2 regions of the Desulfosporosinus sp. BICA1-9 genome follow, and region 1 is predicted to be linked to the other one. Evidence: riboswitches for the same ligand, from Rfam matches in the RefSeq annotation. Region 1 holds a riboswitch; the other holds the start of a gene.

What was found. Region 1 has a riboswitch for lysine ahead of dapA (4-hydroxy-tetrahydrodipicolinate synthase). Riboswitches for the same ligand answer to the same signal wherever they lie in the genome.
Region 2: it holds a riboswitch for lysine, as region 1 does, so the genes downstream of both, lysA (diaminopimelate decarboxylase) here and dapA (4-hydroxy-tetrahydrodipicolinate synthase) in region 1, are expected to answer to the same signal.

The regions. Positions count from the first base shown of each region.
Region 1 is NZ_JUEE01000199.1:14,285-18,492, reverse strand. It holds gene tnpA (IS200/IS605 family transposase) at 1-315, opposite strand, end outside; gene sfsA (DNA/RNA nuclease SfsA) at 916-1,602, opposite strand; lysine riboswitch at 1,992-2,166, shown strand; gene dapA (4-hydroxy-tetrahydrodipicolinate synthase) at 2,433-3,308, shown strand; gene JL57_RS35460 (hypothetical protein) at 3,785-4,153, shown strand; gene JL57_RS35455 (hypothetical protein) at 4,181-4,208, shown strand, end outside.
Region 2 is NZ_JUEE01000206.1:9,362-13,569, forward strand. It holds gene JL57_RS25460 (hypothetical protein) at 1-128, shown strand, start outside; gene lysA (diaminopimelate decarboxylase) at 197-1,531, opposite strand; lysine riboswitch at 1,642-1,830, opposite strand; gene JL57_RS25470 (acyl-CoA dehydratase activase) at 1,967-2,992, opposite strand; gene JL57_RS25475 (acyl-CoA dehydratase activase-related protein) at 2,979-4,130, opposite strand; gene JL57_RS25480 (acyl-CoA dehydratase activase-related protein) at 4,072-4,208, opposite strand, start outside.

The DNA.
Region 1 (4,208 bases):
CCATAAGGTTGGCAATTTAGTGGTGAGTTCTTTGAATTCCTTTCTAAGTATTCTCGACGTTTTTCCTTTGATCGCTTTGATCACCTTATGAACCCCGAATTGAGGATCTACTTCAATTTGAAGATGCACGTGGTCAGGCATAATCTCCAGTTCTATTAGCTCAGACTGAAGTTCTTCGCATATCTCCCTTATCAACTCCTTTAAGCAAACTTCAATTTGACCGACCAAAACTTTCCTGCGGTATTTTGGACACCAAACCACATGGTACTTGCATGAGTAAACAATGTTGTTGTTAGATTTGTATTTTACTTCCATACTTAATATTATACTAAACGTATGTATATAATACAACAAAATGTTAGAATTGCCTTATATCCCCATAGTTGAAACTAGGGGCTTTACGGCAACAAGTGGTAAATTTCATATAGCCTCATGAATCACTTCCACCCGCTCAGCGGGTGGTTTGCTCTAGCCCTATAAGGGCTGGGTACAGGCTGAGCCTAAAGGCTTACTGAAAGTTCCGCCAACCGCACTCCGCCCCGAACTACCCCTAAAGGGGTTGTGGGGCTATTTTTTCTTGTTCTTTTCTACTGGCTCACCCGTAAACGCTACTCATAGCTAAAGCTTTTTGGAACCACCTGCATAGCAGGTGGTTTTCGTTTAGACAATAAAAGTGGCCGAGGATTTAATCCTCAGCCACTTTTATCTCGTGTGGAAGTTGAATTATCCGTTGTGCACCGTATCCTTGATCAACACGGGGGGAGGATATCCGCAACAAATCGAAGTAAGCGTGGGGTACGGGTGGAGATATTCTTGCCTTTAAGTTGAAATAGGATGCAGTTGGGACGAGGGAATAAGGACCAATATTCAATTGCTCGGTTGTAGTATGAATTTTAATAAATAATGTTTCGTTTATCAATAACGAACTTCTACCGGAGTTCCTATGGTTATCTCGTCTTCATAGACTATAGAATCATAGGCCAGGACCGTCACTCCTTTTTCAATTGCAAGCTTCAGCGCCTTAGCAAAGTCCGGATCCCTTAACTCATAAGGTGTAAAATATTTTATGCCCTTCATCTGGATGAGAAAGAAAATGAAACCTGCATACCCTTCTTCAACAGCTTTGATCATTTCATAAATATGCTTACAGCCCCTCTGAGTAGGAGCATCTGGGAACATGGCAATACCTTCGGTTTCAAGTGTTACTCCTTTTACTTCTATAAACCCTTTCTGATCTTTAGTTTCAAAGTACAAATCAAATCTTGAATTACCGTATACAATCTCTTTGGACAGCTTTGTAACATAAGGAATTTCCTTGATTTTCCCCTCCTTTATACCATGATATACAACCATATTGGGGATTTGTGAATCGATATTGATCAGGACATCTCCTTTATATGCGGCTATAATTGAGTACTTTGTCTTCCGCATCGAGGTTTTTGCTTCTTCCAAAATCACCGTAGTTCCTTCCTGTAGTATTTCTCTGCACCGTCCCGTATTTTTAACATGAACAATTTCTTCCTTATTGTCAACTATCACATGAGCAATAAATCTATTTGGCCGTCTTATAAATTTAGCAACTTTAACGGATGTATACTTCAATCTTGGACCCCCTTTATCTAATAAATCATGGCCTTCCTGATAGTCTTAATTTTTCTAGAATGAGAATACAAAGAAGGTACTTCTGGTTCTACTTCATTCCAGACCCATCCCTTTGTGATCTAAGGGTTTATAACTGTATTAGCATTTTTCTTGACTTACGACAGATCATCAGGAGTAATTTGAGAAATATCCCTTTAAGCAAGGGGTAGATTACCTTTATAATATTGTATCAGGTTCCACAAGTACAAGAAGCTGGTCTTTAGTTTAGGAGTTAGTGTATCGCTGATCCTACTGAATAGGATAATGATCTATTGGAAGTATACACCAAATTAAATAAATAAACGATTGCACATCATGCTGATTTTCGCTATAATCAAACTAGTTGAATAACAGAAGATAGAGGTGGGTCAAACAAGAGTAGCTAAGATGAGGTTGGAGAGAAACCTTTGATCCTTAGCGAAAGGGGATGGCTCCGAAGGGTGGATTTCTCTTAAATCCATGCCTGGTTCCCGGATTAAGAGTCCTTGAATTGTCACCGTTTTTCGGTGAAGAGCTATCGTTTTGTGTGCATTATTTAATTATTAATTTTTTTAATTATTTAATTTTGTTTAAAACAAGGCGTTAGTTTAATCTACGCCTTGTTTTTTATGTTTTGTAACAAAAATTAACACATAGTATGGAGGTTATCATGGCAAACGTATCGTAGTTGGTGGGGGTTGTCCTTAAATAGAACTAATCTGGCTGGATACTGATAAAACCTAAGCTGATAAGTTAGACGCTCTAATAAAGCAAAATTATATTAAGAGTAATAAGAAGTAAGGAGTGGGAATATGTCATTTGGAAGAATTCTAACTGCTATGGTCACACCCATGAATGAGTGTTTAGAGGTTGATTATGAAGAAGCAAAGCATTTAGCTTTACACTTGGTTGAACATGGGAATGATGGTATTGTCGTCGCAGGGACAACTGGGGAGTCTCCGACAATTTCAACTGAAGAAAAAATCGAATTATTCAAGGTGGTTAAAGAGACCGTTGGATCACGGGCTGTCGTAATTGCCGGAATAGGCTCAAATACGACTGAGGCAAGTGTAACGTTAGCCAAAAAAGCTGCAGCAGTCGGAGTAGACGGGCTGATGGCGGTCGTACCCTATTATAACAAACCGTCACAAGAGGGTTTATATCAGCATTTCCGTAAAATAGCCGCTGCGACCCCGCTACCACTAATGCTTTACAATATCCCGAGTAGATCTTCCGTCAATATGCTCCCGGAAACTGTGCTCAGACTCAGCGAAATTCCCAACATAACAGCACTTAAGGAAGCGTGCGGAATGATGGATCAGGTCAGCGAACTTAAACGCATTCTGCCTGAGAACTTTGCCATGTATAGCGGCGATGACTCTCAAACTTTGCCGATGCTGGCTTTGGGCTGCACTGGTATCATCAGCGTTGCAGGACACGTCATTGGTGACGAAATGAGAAGCATGCTCGACGCGTGGTTTGCGGGGGATACTCAAACGGCTTTGAAATGGCATTTGAAGCTTCTTCCCATGTTCAAGGGAATTTTCGTTACCACAAACCCTGTACCGATCAAATACCTGTTAAAGTATCACGGGATTAAGGCTGGCGGAGTTAGACTACCTTTGGTCGATGCTATCGAAAAAGAAAAAGCTTTTCTAGATGATTTATACCGCCAAATTAAAGGTTAATAGCCTTTATCCATCAACTGATGCCAGTCAATACACTTCCTTGTTAAGTCTATCCCAGCCCCTAAATAAACACTCACCTTTTTGAGTAAAAAGGTGAGTGTTTATCTGTAATGCGACGATCGTCTGTCTTGACACACGAAATCGAAAAAAACACTATCAATAGCTTCCGTCATTAGCTATTTTCAACATGAAAGGAGAATCACCATGTTTTCATAACTGCTCTAATAGGCCTTGATATATCCTCCGTTACCGAAAAGTAAATCTTACAGCATCTTTATGAGAAAATATTTAGCCTTCTAAAGGAATTGGTTAAATTTTGTAGAAAGCTATAAAAGTTCAAATTTGCACAATTTTAAAATGGAGGGCAATCTTATTGTCTTTAACTATGGAATTTGTTTTTAAATTCCAATTATCTGTTTTAGTGTATTTGTTTTTGCAATTTAATTTTTGGTGAGTAAAAACAAGGAGAGAGGTTAATGTTGGAATTTTATAAACGCTACGGATTCTATACCGATCCAGGTTCGAAGGAAAAAATGTATGCAGGAATTTCTGATTCTCTCGAGGAGCTTTGCCAATTCATTAAATCCCAGTTAATTCATCCTATTGCTGATTTGCCGCTTTATCGTCAGCAAATGCCGCCGGAAAGAAAAAATGAAGATGAGAAGTATCCCACTGTAGAATCGATTTTGAACGGCTTGCTCAGCTATAATTCGGCAGGCCTGGTTTATAACCGCAAACCGGAAGAACGGTTAATTTTGTCATGCAGGTATCATTCGATCCTGCTTGCCTCTATTTTGAAGAACCGGGGTATCCCGGTCCGGGTTCGTTATGGTTTCACCAAATAACTTTACCCGGAGCATCATATCTATCATGTGATCTGCGAAGTTTGGCATGAACCTG
Region 2 (4,208 bases), on a different contig from region 1:
CTTATGCACCGACGGTCTCTTCTAAAGGGTTAGCCCTTATTCTAATTGCAACCCTTATTTTAGTGGCTCTGGATCTAATCATAGTACGTCCCCAAAAATTAAGGTCCGAGGTTCGAAGCCATATCTGATTTATTGTCAAAAAGAGGACCCGTAGCGTGAATTGAACACGTACGGGTCCTCTTTCCTCTTTATACAACTATCGACTTGCCATCTGCAGATACTTCAAACGCTCTGGCAAACGATCATTTCGAAGTAAGTCTGAATAGGTTTCACGTTTGACAATCACATCTGCTTGACCGTTCTTTACCAGAACTACCTCAGGCCTTGTAAGGCGATTGTAATTCGAGGACATGGAATAGTTATAGGCACCCGTCGACGAAACAGCCAGTAGATCACTAGGCTGGACTTTTGGCAAATCAAGATCCCAAATCAGCATGTCTCCGGACTCGCAACACTTTCCAGTAATAGAAACAAGTTCAGCCGCCTCTTCATTGGCGCGATTGGCAAGAACCGCTTCGTAGCGAGCTTGATAAAGAGAAGGTCTGGGGTTGTCGGCCATACCTCCATCGACGGCAACATATTTCCGAATTCCAGGAATCTCTTTGCTGGATCCGATGGTGTAAATTGTTGTTCCAGCCGTTCCCACAATTGAACGACCTGGTTCAACAATAATTTTAGGACGAGGAAAACTCTGATTTAAACAAGCTTCCTCTAGAGCATCCTGAACTGTTTTTGCATAATCTGCAATTTGAGCAGGATCATCTCCTGAGGCATAATAGATTCCAAAGCCTCCGCCAAGATTTAACTCTTGGAGAAGACAACCAGTACGCATGTGCATAGCTGCCATATACTCAATCATGACCTGAACTTCATGCCGGAAAGATTCTAATTCGAAAATCTGCGATCCAATATGGGCATGAAGCCCTTTCAGCACCAAGTTAGAAGAGGATAAAGCTAAATCTAAGGCTCGATTAGCTGTACCGTCGGATAAGGTGAAACCAAATTTTGAATCGATCTGACCCGTCTGAATGTATTCATGGGTATGGGCTTCGATCCCCGGTGTCACACGAAGAAGGATGTTGACTTGTTGGTTTAGTTCTGCAGCTAAATCATTGAGCACGCTCATCTCATAAAAGTTATCCACTACAATTCGTCCCACACCAGCTTTAATGGCCATGGTCAATTCTTCTCGAGATTTATTATTTCCGTGAAAATAAATGCGTCCAGCTGTAAAGTTGGCTTGCAGGGCTGTATAGAGTTCTCCTCCTGAGACAACATCCAACCCCAATCCTTCTTCCTCAATTATTCGACACATAGCCAAGGTGGAAAATGCTTTAGACGCATAAATGACCTCTGTATTATCTAAACCTTCAACAAACGAACTATAATACTGGCGACAAATATCCCGGATATGGGCTTCATCCATGACATATAAAGGGGTTCCAAATTGTTTGGCTAATTCTACTGTATCACAACCGCCAATTTCAAGATGCCCCTGTTCATTAATTAATTGTGTGCCGTGCAGCCTCATTTTCTCTTCCTCCCGTTTCTCAAATAAATTATTACATCAATTAAAAATGGCAACAGAAGGAGGTCCTCTGTTGCCATACAAGATGCACGGAACAATGACCCTCTTCTCCTGTTGTGAGTAGTTCTCCACACGATGATAAGATCAAAAGCATCGTGTGACAGTCCTGCAGTTCTTTACTACAGACCCAGCACCAAAAAGCACGCCTTTTTGGGCTTCGGCGAATTTCCCTTTCCCATGAATTCATCGGTGTTCGCAACCTTCTTCATGGTACTCTTGTCATCCGCGCCTCTACCACACCCCCAAAGAGATGAGGTATTATGAATTTCCATCCATTAATTTTAACAGGAATTCCGACAAACATCAATATCTTCTTTAACTTCTTTATAAACTTTAAGAGCTTTGGGTAAGGCACTCCAATTATCTCTAAGCAATTTTTTATGCTCCTCGTTGTTCCCTTTGCTGATTAATTAAACCAATGTCACTGCTAGCTTCGACAGTAAGAGACCACTTACCACATCGATCTCCCCACCTTGCTAAGCTCACTCCCTCTTGCATAATTTCAACTACCTCACAACGGTTTGCGCACCCAGAACACTCAAAACTCTTAGCTTGAAATTGTGTATCAGCAAGCTGTAACCCGCGAAAGCCAGTTTGACTTTCTGGTCGACTTAGAGCTTTTTCTTGCGCTAAGAAGGCAGCACCTAAGGCGCCCATGACCCCAAAATGTTCTGGTACAATAATTGATTGCCCTAATTCTTCTTCAAAGGCTTTACGTATTCCGGGGTTGGCGGCCACCCCTCCTTGAAAGAAGATCGGTCCTTTAATGTCTTTATTTTTACCTACGTTATTCAGGTAGTTCCTGACCATCGCCATACAGAGTCCCGCTAAAATATCTGGCAGCGAGTGCCCTAACTGTTGTTTATGAATCATATCAGATTCCGCAAAGACAGAGCAGCGCCCAGCAATCTGAACTGGGTTTTTTGATTGGAGGGCTAGTGGTCCAAACTCTTCAATGGGAATACCCAGCCTGGCCGCTTGCTGGTCGAGAAACGAGCCTGTTCCAGCTGCACACACGGTATTCATGGCGAAATCAGAAACCACTCCATCTCGCAGGATAATGATTTTCGAATCCTGACCGCCGATTTCAAGGATGGTTTGCACTTCAGGATTAACCCTTGAAGCTGCTACAGCATGAGCAGTAATTTCATTCTTTACGACGTCAGCACCCAGTAACGTTGCCGCTAGCTGACGCGCACTTCCTGTAGCTCCCACTCCGATGATTTCTGTAGAATTCTGGATTCGAGATCTCAAGAGTTTGATTCCCTCTTGGATCGTTTGCATAGGGCGTCCTTGTGTTCTTAGATAAAGTGCCTCTTGCAAAGTATTGTCTGGGCGCAGCAAGACCATGTTAGTACTTACTGACCCAACGTCAACACCTAGAAAGAATTTATCTTCCCCCAACGCCTAACACTTCCTCTCTTGTTTGTTGAGTTCCTTGCAGCAAGCGCGGTCTTTCCAGAAGGTCAACAAATGCCTCCAAACGGGTTTGTATTCCCGCCTGACCGGTATGTTCATCAACAATTAGCGTCATGATAGGTATCTTGTAGGCTTCTTGAACTTTAGGTAAAATGCTTGCAGCCACAATTTCAGGCATACAAGATAACGGAAAAATCTGAATGATTCCATCAAAGCCTTCCCGAGCGAACTTCACTGCAGCTCCCACTGTTTCTCGACCATGTCCCCCTACAAAATGAGGCAAATAGGGTTTAGCATGCTTTGGATAAGATTTTATTGACCGGTATCCCGGAGCTAGACCTTGAAAGATATGACTCCCCACCCACCCCGAAAGATAGATTGAACGATCAACTTCCACGCCTAATCGACCAAGCTCTTCCTCGATACCTATGGAGGAATACGGATCAAGAATCGTGTATATCTCTCCGACAATTCCAATTCGCAGTGGTTTATCGTATCCATTATCGAAGAAAACCCTCTTCGCTTGGCGTTCACGAATGCTCTCTTGTAGCCAATGAACGGTCTCAAAAATTCCTTTTTCAGACATCGTTTGCCCTAATCGACTCTTGGCTTCTTCATAAAGCCTTTCTGTGCTCAAAGAAGAGGGGAGCCTAGGGCGTGCTGCATGAATCAAATCTTCGACTCGATCTAACGCGACACTTTTCAAATAGGTAAATCTCAAAGTCCGTAGAATTTTAGTCCATGAGTTCTTGGTTCCCGCTAAGTAACGGATGCGCTTCGCCAGTCCAAGTAAGCTTCCATTAGGGGGTTCAAGGGTGACTACTTCATAGTCGTATCCGGCATCCCGCAAAATCTGTCGTTCCACTTCCCCATAATATCCAAAGCGGCAGGGCCCAATTCCACCTGTAATTACAATTGTATCTGCCCCTTGATCCGCAGCTTCTAGATAATTGCCAAGATTTAGTTTTAAGGGCAAGCAGGCTGACTCTGGAGCTAACCTAGTTCCCAAATTCAGGGTTCGTTTACTGTTAACCGGCGGGACCACCACCTCAACATTTAGAGATTCAAAGAGTGTTTGAATGACTATCCAAGCGTTCCCCATGTGTGGAAACGTAACCTTCATGGATCCTCCTCCTTTCAACCATGTCCAAAAAGGCCTCTAGCCGAGTAATAAGGCCCGCCTCGCCGCTGTGTTCATCAA